DNA from 3 places in the Hohaiivirga grylli genome. Region 3 is predicted to be linked to each of the others. Evidence: riboswitches for the same ligand, from Rfam matches in the RefSeq annotation. Region 3 holds a riboswitch; each other region holds the start of a gene.

Region 1 (5,555 bases), on a different contig from region 3:
TCTCGCTGCTTGATGGCTTCTCTGCAAGTAATGCGGCCTTTATGGTTGCAAAGCTTAAGCCATTTGAAGACCGCAAAGCTGCATCAGATAATGCCAAGGTTCTCATCCAGAAAATGATGGGACAAACCGGTCACATCATGACCGCCTTCATTTTTGGTTTCAATCTACCGCCTATTATGGGAATTTCAGCATCTGGTGGTTTTGAATATCAGCTTGAAAGTCTTGAGGGGGCGGATCCTGCAAGTATGGCGAGTGTTGCGCAGGGATTGAGTGCCGCTACTCGTGGGAATCCAAATATCCTTTATACTCGAACCACCTATGTTGCGAATGCACCTTCAATTTTCCTCGATATAGATCGTGATAAGGCACAAGCTTTGGGCCTGAGCATCAATGATATCTTTACATCTCTGCAATCAACCTTGGGTGGTTATTACATTAATAACTTCAACATGTTTGGTCGTACATGGCAGGTCAATATTCAAGGTGAAGCAGCGGACCGCCGAGATATCAATGATATCTGGAATATCTATGTCCGTAACAGTAGTGGTGAGATGGTTCCGTTACAGTCTATTGCAACAGCTAAGACGATTACCGGACCACAGTTCATTCAGCGTTATAACAACTATCGTTCCGTTACCATAAATGGGGCGCAGAACTTTGGCGTTTCCTCTGGTACGGCTATGGATACAATGGAGGAAATTTCTCAGAAAGTACTGCCGGCTGGTTACGGCTATGAGTGGACTGGTATGGCATATCAAGAGAAAAAGGCGGCTGGTCAGACAATGATCATTCTGTCTCTTGCCTTGCTATTCGCTTATCTGTTCCTTGTTGCATTGTATGAAAGCTGGGTCATTCCTATCCCGGTTCTGCTTTCTGTGTCTGTGGCTGTTCTAGGTGCCTTTATTGGCTTGCTTATCTTTGGTCTGGCGCTTGATCTTTATGCGCAGATTGGACTTGTGGTGCTGATTGCTCTTGCGGCAAAGAACGGTATTCTTATCGTTGAGTTTGCGAAAGAGCAGCGTGAAGCAGGTTTAAGTATTGAAGAAGCAGCGATGACGGGGGCCAAGCTTCGTTTCCGTGCTGTTATGATGACATCTATTGCTTTTATTCTCGGCCTTGTACCGATGGTTTGGGCAAAGGGCGCTTCGGAGATTGCACGACAGGCTGTCAGTACGCCGGTATTTATGGGAATGTTGTTTGCTAGTAGCATTGGTATTTTCATCATTCCGATGCTGTACACAACATTCCAGAGAATGCGCGAGCGTGTGAAAAAACAGTTCTGGGAAAAACGCTCCCATCCAACTGCATCACGTGCGATGCACTGATAAATATCTTCTCGAAGACAAAAGAGCGGGGGAGAAATCTTCCCGCTCTTTTTTATGCCACTTTATAAAATTATAAACTATTGCGATGTCTATTCATCAGATATTCAACTAAACGATTTAATTTCGAAGAACTGAAAAATTTAATGCAGGTGCGATAATACAGCTGTAAAGCATCATAGATTTTTGATGAGAATTTTTATTGGAATTTATTTCTCTCATTGCGCTTTAATGAGATAATGAACAAGTTCAAACACAGAATGCATACAAGCAATAGAGCTTAATCCCCGTAATTGCTGTCGAGTGGGGATGAAGCGAGGGCCGGGTTGAGTAATCAATCCGGCCCTTGTGATTTTAAATTTATGCCTGTCGGCGATTAATCCATAACGGCGGCTTTGAGAATACAGACCATCATTGCACGACCTGGTTCTGTTCCTATGCAGCGAACTGTGTGGGGCCTGTCGCACCGATAGCGCAACGTTTCACCAGCTTTGGCTGTCTGAATTGCATCGCCAACTTCAACTTGGAACTCGCCTTCGAGCACAGAGAGACACTCAACAGAGCCCCGCTGGTGGGCATCAGAATCCAGAAAACCTTGAGGATCAGCCTGGACGTCGTACCACTGAAGCCATTCAACTGTTTTGATCCAGCCAATAATTGTCAAACGCATCCGTCCGTCATCGGAGACCAGAATAGGAGTATCTGCCTTGGAGGATTTATCAATAAACGGTTCTTCGTCGCTTGTGGCCAGAACACGCTCAATTGAAACATCAAGTGCCTGAGATAGACGCCAAATTGTTGCAAGTGTTGGGTTTGTCTCATTACGCTCAATCTGGCTGATAATTGATTTTGCAACGCCTGATTGCTCGGCCAGCTCAGAGAGCGACAGGTTGTAGGCTTTTCGCAAACGCTGGACAGTTTTTCCCAGTTGTCCAGATAGTGCCATGGCACCACTTTCCAGACTACGTAGACGTTCTTTACCTTCAACACCCATTATTTTCGCCTCAATACGTTCCACAAATAGAACATATGTTTGTTAGACCAAACGGCAAGAAAAAGGAAGACCCTTTAAGGCATTGAGTGCCATGTTTCTGAATAGGTGTGTGTATCTGTTGGTATGGAAAGCCTCGTTTCATCACTTCCATAACTTATGGAAGTGATGAACTGGTCCTATCCCGTGGCCTATATGCAAGCTGTCTGCTGCTTTCAGAGCCGCCGTCAGGTATCGTTTAGCTTCTGTAATAGCCTCGCGTAAATCTGCACCCTTGGCAATGAAAGCTGTAATTGCAGATGATAAGGTACAACCGGTTCCATGAGTATTGTGGCTGTTTAAGCGCGCAGAGCTGAGGCGATAAACGCCATTGTGATCTAGCAGAATATCTGTACTCTCTGGCCCGTTACCATGTCCACCTTTTATCAAGACAGCTTTGGGGCCAAGTTTTAATAGCCGCTCAGCTTGAGAAATAACCTCTTGTTCATTGGAAGCAGGGTGATTGTCGCCAAGGATAACGGCAGCTTCTGGTAGATTGGGCGTAATTAAAAGAGCAAGGGGTAAAAGGCTTTCTTTGAGTGTTGTGACGGCTTCCTCTGCAATCAATCGATCTCCACTCGCTGCAACCATAACCGGATCAAGAATGATCTGGGCTTGATTGTATTTTCCCAAACCATTCGCAACAGCTTGGATAATGTCTGGTTGAGAGAGCATGCCAATTTTAACAGCATTCACGTCCAGATCTGAAAATACGCTATCAATCTGCTGTTTCACGAAGTCTGGGGGGATGTTGTATATCCCCTGAACGCCACGTGTGTTCTGGGCAGTCAGGGCTGTAATCACGCTTGCGCCATAGACACCAAGAGCTGAAAAAGTTTTCAAATCAGCCTGTATTCCGGCACCGCCACCAGAATCCGAACCTGCAATAGTTACTGCGATAGCTGTCATATTGGTATCTCTGGATGCTTACTGGTTATGCTGAGCTTGAAAAGCTTTGGTAATAACTTCATTCAAGGATTGAGCTGCAGATGTAATATCATCAGGGGAGAAAAGGGCAGATATGATGGCAATACCATCAGAACCCGCTTCAATAACCGATGCTGCATTCTTGTGATTAATCCCTGAAATAGCACCGACAGGCAGAAAAGGCTGTCTGGAACGGATTTGTCTGGCCAGTTTTGAGAAGCCGTCTAGGCCGATAGATGCGCCCGCATCATCCTTGCTGTTGGTTGGGAAAACACTCCCAATACAGGCATAATCTACTGGGAGCTTGCTGCATTCTTCTGCATTGATGGCATTGTTGACTGTCAGGCCAATGATGGCGGAGGCGCCGAGAATATGTCGCGCGTCCTGTGCGTACATATCGGATTGACCAATGTGAACACCTTCAGCACCTGATGCCAGAGCGACATCAATACGATCATTGATAAGAAGAGGAACGGATGTTCCTGCAAGAACATTCTTGATGGCCCGGGCTTGCTCAATCATTGGGCGCGTATCAGATGTTTTATCTCTGTACTGGATTAAGGTTGCACCACCCTGAACCGCAGCCAATACAAGCTCATGTAATGGACGTCCACGCGCAATCTGCGGATCAATAATTCCGTAAAGGCGAATATCAACACTGGTCATGTTTTATCCGTAATAGAAAGTTTATCTGAGTTTTGAGGGCGATATAGGGATGCCGTAAGGCTGAAGAAGCCAAATGCAACGTTATTCTGAGATTTGGATCTATGTACAATACCATCTCTCTTTCCTCCGCCGGCATGATCCGGATCAGGTTCATGGGTTGGTACAGACCTCTCAGCCCTAAAGGGCACCCCAAGGAGATGTTAGGATACTAGCTACTTGCTGAAACAGAAGCAAGCAAGAGAATGATATCAGCCCCATAGTTCAGGCGTTGGCGGATAGAGCAGGCTCTGTTCACAATGAAGGGGTGGCGTCCTGTCTGCTGATAAAAGCAGAGGACCATCAAGATCAACATATTTTGCCTTTGAGGCTAAGATCATAGCGGGTGCCATTGCCAAGGATGAGCCCAGCATACAGCCAACCATAATATCCATGCCAAGCTGCTGGACTTCATTGGCAACTGAAAGAGCCTCATAGAGGCCACCTGTTTTATCGAGCTTGATATTAACCAGATCATATATGCCAACAAGAGTGGGGAGGGCCTCTCTGCGATGTGCGCTTTCATCTGCACAAAGCGGCACAGGCTTATCTATTGTTTTGAGAATATGGTCGAGCTCTGCCGGCAGGGGCTGTTCAATCATGGCGTATCCAGCGTCAGAACATGCCAGAAAATGCTCCGGTAGATTATTCTCTGTCCAGCCTTCGTTGGCATCTGCAATAAGTGTGGCATTCGGCGCGCCAGAACGGACGGCTTTGATCCGCTCAATGTCCAAATTATCCCCCCCACCGAGTTTGACCTTAAGCAAAGGCCGATCAGCTGCTTTTACCGCTGACTTATTCATGACTTCTGGTGTGCCAATACTGATTGTGAAAGCGGTTGTTACCGGCGCCCAATCCTTGGCACCAGCTGTAATATGAGCTGGAATACCTGTTACTTTTGCTTCCAGATCCCAAAGCGCATTATCAATCGCATTGCGAGCCGCTCCAGCAGGTATGATGCGACTTAATGCTTCATGAGAAATACCATTCTCGACAGAGGGACGAATATTTTCAATTTGCGCGATAACACTGTCAACGCTTTCACCATAGCGTGCATATGGCGTGCATTCCCCGCGTCCAATCTTTTGATTATTGAGGTCTGTTAGTTCAACCGTTACAACGATTGCTTCAGTACGTGTCCCTCGCGATATAACGAAAGGTTCTTTTAAAGGAAAATGATCAATTTTTGTCTGTATTTTGCAGGGGATCATTGATATGCACCTTAACTATTTTATCGCTTTTATTAAAGTACTTAGGTTAAGAAATTAGTTCGTTCTTTTTTAGTGGCAAGGATTTTCTGCGTGCACTCAGCAGATATTGATAATGAACCGAAGATAGATGTCAGTCATGCTGACAATCAGGTTCATATTGCCTTGCAGGGAGACTGGACCTCAAGTCTTGGAAAAAGGGCTGATGATTACGCGGCAAGACTTGTCGAGATACAGGAAAATCAGCCAGTTATCTTTGATCTGTCTGGTCTGGGACGGCTGGATACAGTTGGCAGCTGGCTGATTATTCGTTCAGCACGTACACTTGAGAGCCGAGGTATCAAAGTTCAGATACAGGGGCAAAGT
Region 2 (5,555 bases), 360 kb from region 3:
GAAGACAATCGGTGTTATTTATAATCCAGGCGAGGCAAACTCGGTTGTCAGTATTTCCCAGTTCAAGGAAATTGCAGCACAGAAGGGTTATAAGGTCGTTGATGGTCCTGCAACAAAATCTGCGGATGTTCAGGCTGCTGCCCGCTCACTGGTCGGCAAGGCCGATGTCATTTACGTGCCGACCGACAACACCATTATTTCAGCGCTGGAATCTGCAATCCGCGTAACAAACAACGCAAAAATCCCACTTTACACGGGTGATACAGATAGTGTTATGCGCGGCGCAATCGCCTCCCTCGGTTTCAACTACTATGATATGGGAAAGCAGACAGGCGATCAGGTTATTGCCATTCTTGAGGGGCAGAAAATTTCTGATCTTCCTGTTCGCTATGGCAAAGGCTCAGAGCTTTATCTGAACAGTAAAACAGCAAAAACCATCGGGCTGGTTATACCTGAAGACCTTCTCAAGAAAGCTAAAAAGAACGTCGAGTAAGCACAGGTTGTTTCCCGCATTGGATAAATAGACAGTGCGGGAATTTCTTTTTGAGCAGTTGTTAGAAAATTGCTCTGAGTTCTGGACTCATACGCAATATTCGCGTTAGTTGCTTCAAAAGAATTTTCAGGAAGGCTTACAGGCTTACCTCAACTTCTCTCTAAACGAGGAAACGTGACTATGGAAGTTGCCGGAAAGGGCGGAAAATGAGCTTATTTGCTTTCATTGGAGGCATTGAAGCAGGACTGATCTACGCCTTTGTCGCATTGGCAGTTTATTTGTCTTTCCGAATTCTTGACTTCCCTGATCTCACCGTCGACGGGTCTTTCCCGCTTGGTGCGGCAGTTACTGCAACATTAATCAGCATTTCAGGCTGGAACCCTTGGCTTGCAACCCTGATGGGAATGTTTGCCGGTAGTCTTGGGGGGCTAGCCACGGCCTATTTTTCTGTTCGCTGGGGTATCTTGCACCTTCTGGCATCCATCCTGACCATGACGGCGCTTTACTCCATCAATATCCGCGTCATGCAGGGGGCCGCTACGATGGGCCTGTTGAATGATGAAACTATTCTAACACCCTTTATTCATCTAGCTAATTCAGCTGGGCTCCCAGAGATGTATACTCGGCCTATAGTCTTGGCCGCCTTTGTAATAGCTGCTTTTGTCATCTTGAGTTGGTTCTTAAATAGTGAACTTGGTTTATCAATGCGCGCTACCGGTGCGAACATTAGAATGTCTCGTGCGCAAGGTATCAATACCAGCCGTCAGGTAATTATAGGTATGATGATTTCAAACGCCTTAGTTGGTCTTGGTGGCTCTATATATGCTCAAGCCAACGGCTCCGCTGATGCAAGTCTTGGAACAGGTACTATTGTTGTTGGACTAGCCGCAGTTATCATCAGCGAGACTCTCATCCCTTCACGTAAAATATGGGTACGTTTACTTGCCTGCATTGTAGGCGCGATCGTTTATCGTATGGTTATACAATTAGCTATGGATGTTGATTTCTTAGGCTTTAAAGCTTCTGATCTCAACCTCGTCACGGCATTGATTGTTCTGATCGCCCTTGTCGTACCTAAACTCAAGAAGAAGGTCTTCGCATGATCGAAGTCCAGAACCTCTCCATCACCTTCAATCCCGGCACGCCAAATGAGCGCCGGGCTTTGAAAGATATCTCCCTTCGTCTTGAGAATGGTGAATTTGCCTGCATCATTGGTTCAAACGGCGCGGGTAAATCGACACTTCTTGGCTCTATCGCCGGCGATGTGCCTTTAAGCGGTGGCCGGATCATGGTCTCTAATACAGATGTGACCAAGCTGCCAGCAGAACAGCGCGCAACCTATATTGCCCGCGTCTTTCAGGATCCGTTACTGGGAAGCTGCGGCGATCTCTCCATTGCAGAGAATCTTGCACTTGCCTCAGCACGTGGCAGAAGGCGCACTTTCAGACGTGCCCTGAACCGCCATTATATTGAGACTGTAAAAGGCCGCATCTCAGAACTCGGACTGGGCCTTGAAGATAACCTGAGCCAGCCAATGGGTTCATTATCCGGCGGACAGAGACAGGCTCTATCACTTGTGATGGCAACTCTGTCACCCTCCAGCGTTCTTCTTCTGGACGAGCACACGGCAGCTCTTGATCCACGCAATGCAGAGTTTGTTCTTGATCTGACAAAACGCTTTGCCGAACGCTATGGACTCACGGTTTTAATGGTCACCCACTCCATGCGACAGGCATTGGATATGGGCACACGCACCATCATGTTGCATGAAGGTAATATCATTTTTGATGCATCAGGCAGCCACCGGAAAGATCTCACAATTGAGGATCTGCTCGCCCAGTTTCGCAGGGTCAGAAATGAGGACATTTCGGAAGACCGTCTACTCGTTGGATAACAAAAAGGCCACCTTCTGGTGGCCTTTTTTTAAATCTTAGCCGCGCACGCTTTTCCGTCCGGGAAGGAAAACTGTCAGAAGCCCAATTGCTGGCAGATAAGAGCAGATGTGATAGACGAAACTTATGCTGGTGTGGTCAGCGAGCTCCCCAAGAACAGCGGCTCCTAAACCACCAACACCAAATGAGAGCCCAAAGAACAGACCGGCAATCATCCCGACTTTCCCGGGATTAAGCTCTTGCGCATATACAACAATTGATGAGAAGGCTGATGATATAATCAGGCCAATTACAATGGCGAGAAGACCCGTCCAGAACAGATTTGCGTAAGGCAGCATCAACGTGAAGGGTAGAGCGCCAAGAATTGAGAACCAGATAACAGCCTTGCGTCCGATACGATCTCCTATCGGCCCGCCAACCAGTGTACCAACAGCCACAGCACCAAGGAAGTAGAACAAATAATGCAGAGCTTCACTGTTTGAAACATGGAATGTTTCTTTCAGGTAGAAGGTAAAATAACTGGACATGCTGGCCATATAGAAGGCCTTGGAGAAGACCAGCAAAACCAGAATAGAGAGAATGATCTTGATACGTAGTGAAGAGATGCCAACAGGTGGCTCAACGCTTTTAAGACCTGTTTTCTTGCTGGCCTTGCGCTGGTCACGCATCCACATCCCGATCCATGCCAGAACGCCAATTGCAACAACCGCAACCAGTGAGAACCACAGAAGACTGCTCTGTCCGTATGGAATTATGAAAAGAGCTGCCAGCAGTGGCCCAAAAGCAGAGCCGGCATATCCACCCACCTGAAAGACAGATTGTGCCATTCCGTGGCGCCCACCCGACGCCATACGTGCAACACGTGAAGCTTCAGGATGAAAAATCGAAGACCCCATACCAACGAACGCAACAGCAACCAGTATCTGGGTATATGAAGTGGCATGGGAGAGCAGCAGAATACCGATAAGCGATAATCCCATCCCTACAGCCAGTGAAAAGGGCTGTGGTTTCTTGTCCGTATAGATACCAACAACCGGCTGCAGAATTGAAGCTGTCAACTGGAAAACCAGTTGTATTAAACCAATCTGCCTGAAGCTGAGATGCAGGCTGTCTTTAATCAGTGGATACATTGAGGGAATCAGGGATTGCACAACATCATTCATAAGATGAGATAAGCTGATCGCAATCAGAATGCTCAATGTCACGGTTTCTGTCAGCCTTGCTGATGGCGGCATCAAACTCTGCTCTTCACTACGCACATTCCTATCCTCAGCACATCATAACAGCACATATTCCCTCAATATGCCTGTTTGTTCAGGAAGAAAAGCCATTTGATTTATTCCGTCAATGCTCTGCAACGAAAGTCGATTTTTCCCAATCTGAAATGTGCCTATATCTTCTCTGTACTCCCTTTACGAAACGTATGGGGATTTTGAAACCGAATGGGGTGCCCAACTGGGCTGAGATAATACCCATTGAACCTGATGCAGTTTGTACTGCTGTAGGGACTTCGGATGAGACACCAGCCTGCTATCCTCGCTGCCTGCCCTATCTACCTTTCTGCCATTCAAACTGTTTATGCGGGAAGAGATTATGCAAACAACCCATAGTTATTCATGGTTCTCCCTTGCCCTACTCTGGTTCGGAGCAGCAGTATCCGTTGCAGAAATTATGACGGGAGGCATGATTGCTGCCGCTGGTCTATGGCCGGGTTTATGGGCAATTCTTCTTGGGCATATTGTTGGGGTCATTTTATTGGGGTTGGTTGCACTGATCGGCTTTCGAGAAAAAATGCCATCAATCATGTGTACACGCATCTCATTCGGCCAGAGAGGCTCATGGCTGTTATCAGTCGCCAATGTCATTCAGCTGATTGGCTGGGCAGCGGTGATGGTTCAGCAGAGTGGGCTTGCTCTTGGTGGCATCATCAATAAGCTATGGAATATTGAGGCTACAACAATCGCCATCGTCATCATGGGTGCTCTCATTGGCTTATGGAGCCTTTGGGAGGTTGAGGGACGCCAACGGAAGAATACAATTACGGTTATTCTGCTCTTCCTGTTAACAGTTTTTATAAGCTGGGTATTATGGGGAAAAGCAGGTGATGCATCAGCTATATCTGTGTCTCCAGAACCACCCATGCCATTCAGTAAAGCCTTTGAGCTTTCATTCATTATGCCTTTAAGCTGGCTGCCTCTGGTCGCAGATTATGCATATCGCTCGCGCAGCGCATCTGCAGCTACACTGGCACCAAGCCTTGGATATCTTGTGGGCAGCCTGTGGATGTACGGCATTGGCTTTATAGGTGCACTTTATACGGGCGAGGCAGACCCAACCCCAATGTTACTGGCAGCAGGCCTTGGAATTGTTGCTCTGAGTATCGTTGCCCTTTCAACAATCATGACAACTTTTCTTGATGTTTATTCAGCAGTGGCCTCTGCACGAAATATCGTGCCAGAATTACCTGAGAAAGGTTTGAGTATTGCTGTCATCTCAATCGGTACATTGCTGGCGCTCTACAGCAATATCTATGAAAACTTTCTGATGTTTATCGGAGCCATCTTTGCACCAATGGCCGCAATCCTGCTGACAGATTATTTCCTGTTACGCCATGATGCCCGCAGTAGCAGATTTAACTTTAGTGGCCTTATCTCTCTTGGCCTCGGCTTTGCAGCTTTCTTCATCTGCAGCAGGTTAGGCAGCCCTCTTGGTGGCGGATTAAGCAGTATTGTTCTGACAGCAATCATCCATGTGCTTATCAGGAAATCTGCCCGATCGCACCTCCTGAAAGCATCAACCACAACCAAGTCATAGCTTAGCGGGTGCTTGCTTCTACACAGGCTTCCGCCTCAGCTATTGCTTCAACTGTTCCGACATGCAGCCAGATGCCATCCAGCCTCAGGCCATACAAACGTTCTTTGGCAATAGCCCTGTCAAAAAGCAGGTTCATTGAAACGGGACCAGCCGGGATATCATCAAACAGCTCAGGCTTGGCAATGGCGACACCCGCATAAACAAAGGCAGCCATTTCACCTTCAGGACGCCTTTGCAGACGTCCTAATGTATCCATCAGGAAGTCGCCTTTACCGCTATAGCCGATGCTTGCAACATTGGATGCCAGAAGCAGCAGAATATCCATCTGCTCAGGATTCCAGTGCTCAAGCATCCGC
Region 3 (5,555 bases):
CAGCAATTTCAACGAGTGCCTTTTGTGACAGGGCACTGCCGTCACCCAGTGCATTCATGACAGGCAAATGTGCAGAAGAAAGCCCATGGGGCTTCAACTGACGGTCCACGACCTTCGCAAACAAGCGTGCTACCCAGTTTGTCATGTAACCAGCTGAATCTGTTCTGCGGAACGCTCTCATGAATGGCTCTCACAATAAATACATTGCATACTATATATGATTTTCCTTCTGGCACAATGAGTTTCTAAGGCAGGCTAAAAGGCAAATTTCATTTTAAAATAGGCTTCTCTTCTTCCCTGCTGACAAAAGTGCACTAGGTCAAAGTGATTGTTAATTGGGAATTATGGAATGCCAACGGTCACGACCAAAGATGGTACGCGAATTTTCTGCAAAGATGAGGGAGAAGGACAGCCCATCGTGTTTTCTCATGGCTGGCCACTTTCTGCAGACGCATGGGATGGACAGCTCGTCTTCTTTGCTCAGAACGGGTACAGAACCATTGCCCATGACCGACGCAGCCATGGCCGATCAGATCAGACATGGAATGGCAACAATATGGACCAGTATGCCGATGATCTGGCAGAAGTCATAGAACAACTGGATCTGAAAAATATCATTCTGGTCGGGCATTCAACAGGCGGTGGTGAAATTACCCATTATATGGGCCGTCATGGCACAAACCGTGTCGCTAAAGCTGTTCTGGTTGGAGCGGTGCCTCCTTTGATGCTCAAGACAGCAGATAACCCACATGGCACTCCGATTGAAACCTTCGATGCTATCCGTCAGGGAACATATAATGACCGTTCCCAGTTCCTAACCGATCTTTCTGCCCCCTTCTATAATTTCAACCGCCCCGGCACCAAAGTATCAGAGGGATTACAGAAATCATTCTGGTTACAGGGTATGCTTGCTGGCTTGAAGGGACTGCTCGACTGTATCCATGAGTTCTCGGAAGTTGATTATACGGAAGACCTCAAGAAGGTGGATATCCCGACACTGATCATTCATGGCGATGATGACCAGATCGTTCCAATCAAAGCCTCTGCAGATCTTTCCAGCAAGATCATTCCGAATGCAGAGCTGAAGATTTATCCCGGTGGTTCACATGGCCTGGCACAGGTTGAGCAGGATCAGTTCAACAAGGATGTTCTGGCATTCATTCGTACATAGAATAAAGGCGGTGGTTACCCACCGCCCTTTTATCATGCCATCCGCTCATCACTGCTGATTTCAATGCCGAACCCTTTCAAGCCGACATAAGAGCGGGTTGATGATGAGATATTGCGGATTGAGACAACGCCCAGATCACGCAAAATTTGCGCACCAAGACCAACATCTTTCCATTGGTTGGAGCGAACTTCATCCGATGAGGTTTCCTCAGGAGCAAGCTGTGTTGTTGGCACACCGGCTGTTCCGTCACGAAGATAGACAAGAACCCCCCTGCCTTCCTTGGCGATCTTTTCCATCACTGGAGCAATGGTTTTAGCTCCGGAGAAAATGTCTGACAGAATATTTGCCCGATGCAGACGCACCAGAGTATCCTTGCCATCGCCAATACGGCCATAGACCAATGCCAAATGCTGTTCAGGATCAAATGGAGTTGTATAGGCATAACCTGTAAACTCACCCCATTGTGTCTGAACCGGGAATGTCGCGATACGTTCAACCAGCTTTTCCCGTGTCTGACGATAGGCGATCAGGTCAGCAACAGAAACCTGATGCAGATCATGCTTTGCAGCGAAGTCTTTAATCTGCTGGCCCTTCATGACTGTGCCATCATCATTGGCCAGTTCACAGATCACACCAACAGGCGGAAGCCCGGCAAGTTTGCATAGATCAACAGCAGCCTCGGTATGGCCGGAGCGCATGAGTACGCCACCATCTTTTGCAATCAGCGGGAAGACGTGCCCTGGGCGAACAAAATCAGCCGCACCCATGTTATGGTTTGCAAGCGCCCGGACAGTATTCGAACGCTGCTCGGCAGAAATACCGGTTGTCAGACCATGCTTCACATCAACGGTAATCGTGAATGCCGTACCTAAAGGCGCATCATTGGCTGCAACCATTGGGTTGAGCTGAAGGTTGCGGGCAAGCTCACTCGTCAGTGGTGCGCAGACAATCCCACAGGTATTGCGGATAATAAAAGCCATTTTCTCCGGGGTACAGAGAGACGCAGCAACGATCAGATCACCTTCATTTTCACGATCATCATCATCTGTCACAATGACAATTTCACCACGTGCAAAAGCTTCAACTGCTGCGGTTACACTACTCATTCTCGTACCCCTTTTAACCACCACACTTTGTGGTCATAGTGATCATCAGATCAGGAATAACTGATATTTAAACTTTTATGGGTTGAACGGCCAGTGCCGTATCTCACCAACCTGCCCGCGATGGCGTAAAAATTGATCTGCAAGAACGCATGCAACCATAGCTTCGGCAATCGGCACAGCACGAATACCAACGCATGGATCATGCCGCCCTTTTGTGCGGACTTCAGTTTCCTTGCCTTCGCGAGTTACGCTATGGCGCAACTGCAGAATGGAGGATGTTGGTTTAACGGCAAACCGACAAACCAATGGCTGCCCTGTTGAAATTCCGCCCAGCACACCACCTGCATGGTTAGAGGAGAATGCTGGATGCCCCGCATTACTGGCATACATTTCATCAGCGTTTTCTTCACCGGTCAGTTCAGCAGAAGCAAAACCGGCACCAATCTCAACGCCCTTGACAGCATTGATAGACATCAGCGAACTGGCAAGTTCTGAATCAAGTTTGCCATAGATTGGTGCGCCAAGCCCCGGAGGAACACCCTCAGCCACGACTTCAACAACAGCACCAATGGACGAGCCGGCTTTGCGAATTCCATCAAGATAGTCTTCCAAAAACGAGACACTTGATGCATCCGGACAGAACAGGGCATTGTTACCAACCTCAGCCCAGTCCCAATTATCACGATTAATCTTGTGAGGCCCGATCTGCACCAATGCGGCGCGTATCTTCACATCCGGCAGAACCTTGCGTGCAATAGCACCGGCAGCCACACGCGCAGCTGTTTCACGGGCTGAAGAACGCCCACCGCCACGATAATCACGGATGCCATACTTCATATCATAGGCAATATCTGCGTGCCCCGGACGATAGCTTTCCTTGATTTCCGAGTAATCTTTGGAACGTTGATCAACGTTCTCAATCAACAGAGCAATCGGCGTACCAGTCGTAACCTGCTTACCTGTCTTTTCATCAGTGAAAACGCCTGACAGAATACGCACCTTATCCGGTTCCTGACGCTGGGTCGTAAAGCGGGATTGCCCAGGACGACGCCGATCAAGTTCAAGCTGAATTTCTGCCTCATGAATCGGGATCAGCGGGGGGCAGCCATCAATTACGCAACCAAGAGCTGGTCCGTGGCTCTCACCAAATGTTGTAACGCGAAAAAGGTGACCAAAAGTATTATGAGACATGGGATATGCGCTTGCACCAATAGAACATTCCCTTTTGTTTAAGAGTAAACTCCCCGAATGTCACCCCCCACCTCACTGAGATACTGCAGGATTTAAGGAGAAAGGCGTTTCCCTGTTCCACCAAAGATGCATTGAGAGGGAAATATCAGAGCTATCCAACTCTCATGAAAGCGTATAGACAATGTCTGTTGACTCGGGGTGCAGCCTCTCCGGCTGCTGAGAAATACCCGTATCACCTGATCTGGTTCGTACCAGCGGAGGGAGGTCATGTTGGTTCTGTTTTCAAATTCCAAAATTCTTAAACTTATCTGCACCAAGCTATTTTTGGGGCTGCTCTTTTGCCTATACACGTTGAGCAGCACTCAGGCATCGGAAACACTGAATATCTATTCAACCATGCCTGAAAAATACTCCTCAAAAGTCTTCGAGGCGTTTACCAAGCAAACAGGCATCAAAACACAGGTTATCCGCCTGTCCGCTGGAGAAGCTCTTGCCCGAATAGAAGCAGAGAGCAGAAATCCGCAAGCAGATATTCTGTTTGGTGGGCCGGATGAAATATTTGAGGTTGCAGCAGCACAGGATCTCCTGACAAATCTCCCCCCTGCTGGAGATGGAATTCCGGAAAGATATCGTTCACGTAATGAGAAATGGCACTCCTGGGGACTTATGCCACTGGTTTTTATGGCTAATACAAATTTTCTTGAAAAGAATGGTTTGAAAGCACCCAAGTCTTGGCAGGATTTGCTCAATCCTGCCTATGCCAACAGTCTTCAGATGGCAGATGCAAGAACCTCAGGCACTGCAACGGAACGTATTTATGCCTTGGCTGCCCTTTATGGAGAGACAGGCGCCTTTGCCTATCAAAAGCAGCTCCATAAAAACATACAGCTTTATACAAAGAGCGGTCAGGGCGGCGCGATCCCCATCGCTACCGGACAAGCCGCAGCAGGCATTTTCTATCTGCCTGATGCTTTAGACACCCAGCAACAGGGCTATCCGGTTATCGTGACTTACCCCGAAGAAGGTACAACATACGGCATAACTGGCGTTGCAATACTGAAAGGAACTCGCAAATCAGACACCGCACTCAAGTTGGTCAACTGGCTTGAAAGCGCAGAGTTTGCCAATGTTCTGATCATTAACAAGATCAATTATCTGCCATTGCACAGAGATGCCCATATTACTGAACCCATGCTGGATATCAGTAAAGTAAAACTGATCGATACTGATATGGAGTGGCGCAAGAATAAGCGTCAGGAATTTATTCAGCGCTGGATTAGTGACATTATTCAATAAATTGAAAATGGCTCCTTCCTCATAAAGGAAAGAGCCATTTTAACGCTGGTTCAGTTTTTACTGGTGACCGGAACAGCTGGCGCACCCTGCCATGCTGTATTCTCAGGGATGCTTTCACCCTTCATAACAATAGTTAACGGGCTGAGCTGCGCAAAAGAGCCGACATGACTATCATAAAGCACCGTCGCATTCGCCCCTACGGTCACACCGTCGGCAAGCTTGACGCGCCCCACTTTCATCACCCGGTCTTCATAAAGATGGGTCTGCAAGGCGGACTGAGCATTGATGGTGCAGAAGTCACCAATCGTGACACAGTCAAACTCAGTAATATCTGTTGTATGCATACAGATACCCTTCCCGACTTTTGTACCGAATAATCGCAGAACCCAAGGTAGGAACGGTGTTCCCTGAAGGTGCTCAAGCATAACCTTACCCGCAAGCCCCCAGTAGAGAACCGCAACCGCCTCTGTGCGCATGGCCCACCATGACCACATTGGTTTCATCGTTGGTTTATAAGCCCCCATCATCAGCCACTTAACCGCAACAACACACAGAACCTGCATAATTGCGATAAAGACACTGCCAATAATGAAGCGGACAATAAGCCCCCAGATATCCCCCAGCAGGATCGCTGGCAGGAACCATCTGTCAATCACGATCATTGCAAGGGTAATGAACAGCATCGTCGCAAACGATGTGTGCAGGGCTTCAAAGACACCACGAGAGAATTTGCGCCAGAACCCGGGTTCATATGTCCAGTTGGCATCAACATTCACACGTTGACGTGTTGG

What was found. Region 3 has a riboswitch for thiamine pyrophosphate ahead of WJT86_RS04260 (ABC transporter substrate-binding protein). Riboswitches for the same ligand answer to the same signal wherever they lie in the genome.
Region 1: linked by a shared signal. The riboswitch ahead of thiE (thiamine phosphate synthase) and the one ahead of WJT86_RS04260 (ABC transporter substrate-binding protein) in region 3 are both predicted to bind thiamine pyrophosphate.
Region 2: linked by a shared signal. The riboswitch ahead of cytX (putative hydroxymethylpyrimidine transporter CytX) and the one ahead of WJT86_RS04260 (ABC transporter substrate-binding protein) in region 3 are both predicted to bind thiamine pyrophosphate.

The regions. Positions count from the first base shown of each region.
Region 1 covers NZ_JBBYXI010000003.1:441,718-447,272, forward strand. Annotated here, with positions in the region: gene WJT86_RS10205 (efflux RND transporter permease subunit) at 1-1,325, shown strand, start outside; gene WJT86_RS10210 (helix-turn-helix domain-containing protein) at 1,699-2,316, opposite strand; gene thiD (bifunctional hydroxymethylpyrimidine kinase/phosphomethylpyrimidine kinase) at 2,458-3,261, opposite strand; gene thiE (thiamine phosphate synthase) at 3,280-3,945, opposite strand; TPP riboswitch at 4,049-4,147, opposite strand; gene dgcA (N-acetyl-D-Glu racemase DgcA) at 4,194-5,189, opposite strand; gene WJT86_RS10230 (MlaE family lipid ABC transporter permease subunit) at 5,283-5,555, shown strand, end outside.
Region 2 covers NZ_JBBYXI010000001.1:613,418-618,972, reverse strand. Annotated here, with positions in the region: gene WJT86_RS02630 (ABC transporter substrate-binding protein) at 1-493, shown strand, start outside; gene WJT86_RS02625 (ABC transporter permease) at 700-1,596, shown strand; gene WJT86_RS02620 (ABC transporter ATP-binding protein) at 1,593-2,387, shown strand; gene WJT86_RS02615 (MFS transporter) at 2,424-3,644, opposite strand; TPP riboswitch at 3,819-3,911, shown strand; gene cytX (putative hydroxymethylpyrimidine transporter CytX) at 3,979-5,199, shown strand; gene WJT86_RS02605 (nucleotidyltransferase family protein) at 5,201-5,555, opposite strand, start outside.
Region 3 covers NZ_JBBYXI010000001.1:971,797-977,351, reverse strand. Annotated here, with positions in the region: gene WJT86_RS04280 (MarR family winged helix-turn-helix transcriptional regulator) at 1-145, opposite strand, end outside; gene WJT86_RS04275 (alpha/beta fold hydrolase) at 350-1,171, shown strand; gene ribB (3,4-dihydroxy-2-butanone-4-phosphate synthase) at 1,204-2,277, opposite strand; gene aroC (chorismate synthase) at 2,353-3,468, opposite strand; TPP riboswitch at 3,653-3,748, shown strand; gene WJT86_RS04260 (ABC transporter substrate-binding protein) at 3,736-4,764, shown strand; gene WJT86_RS04255 (Pls/PosA family non-ribosomal peptide synthetase) at 4,815-5,555, opposite strand, start outside.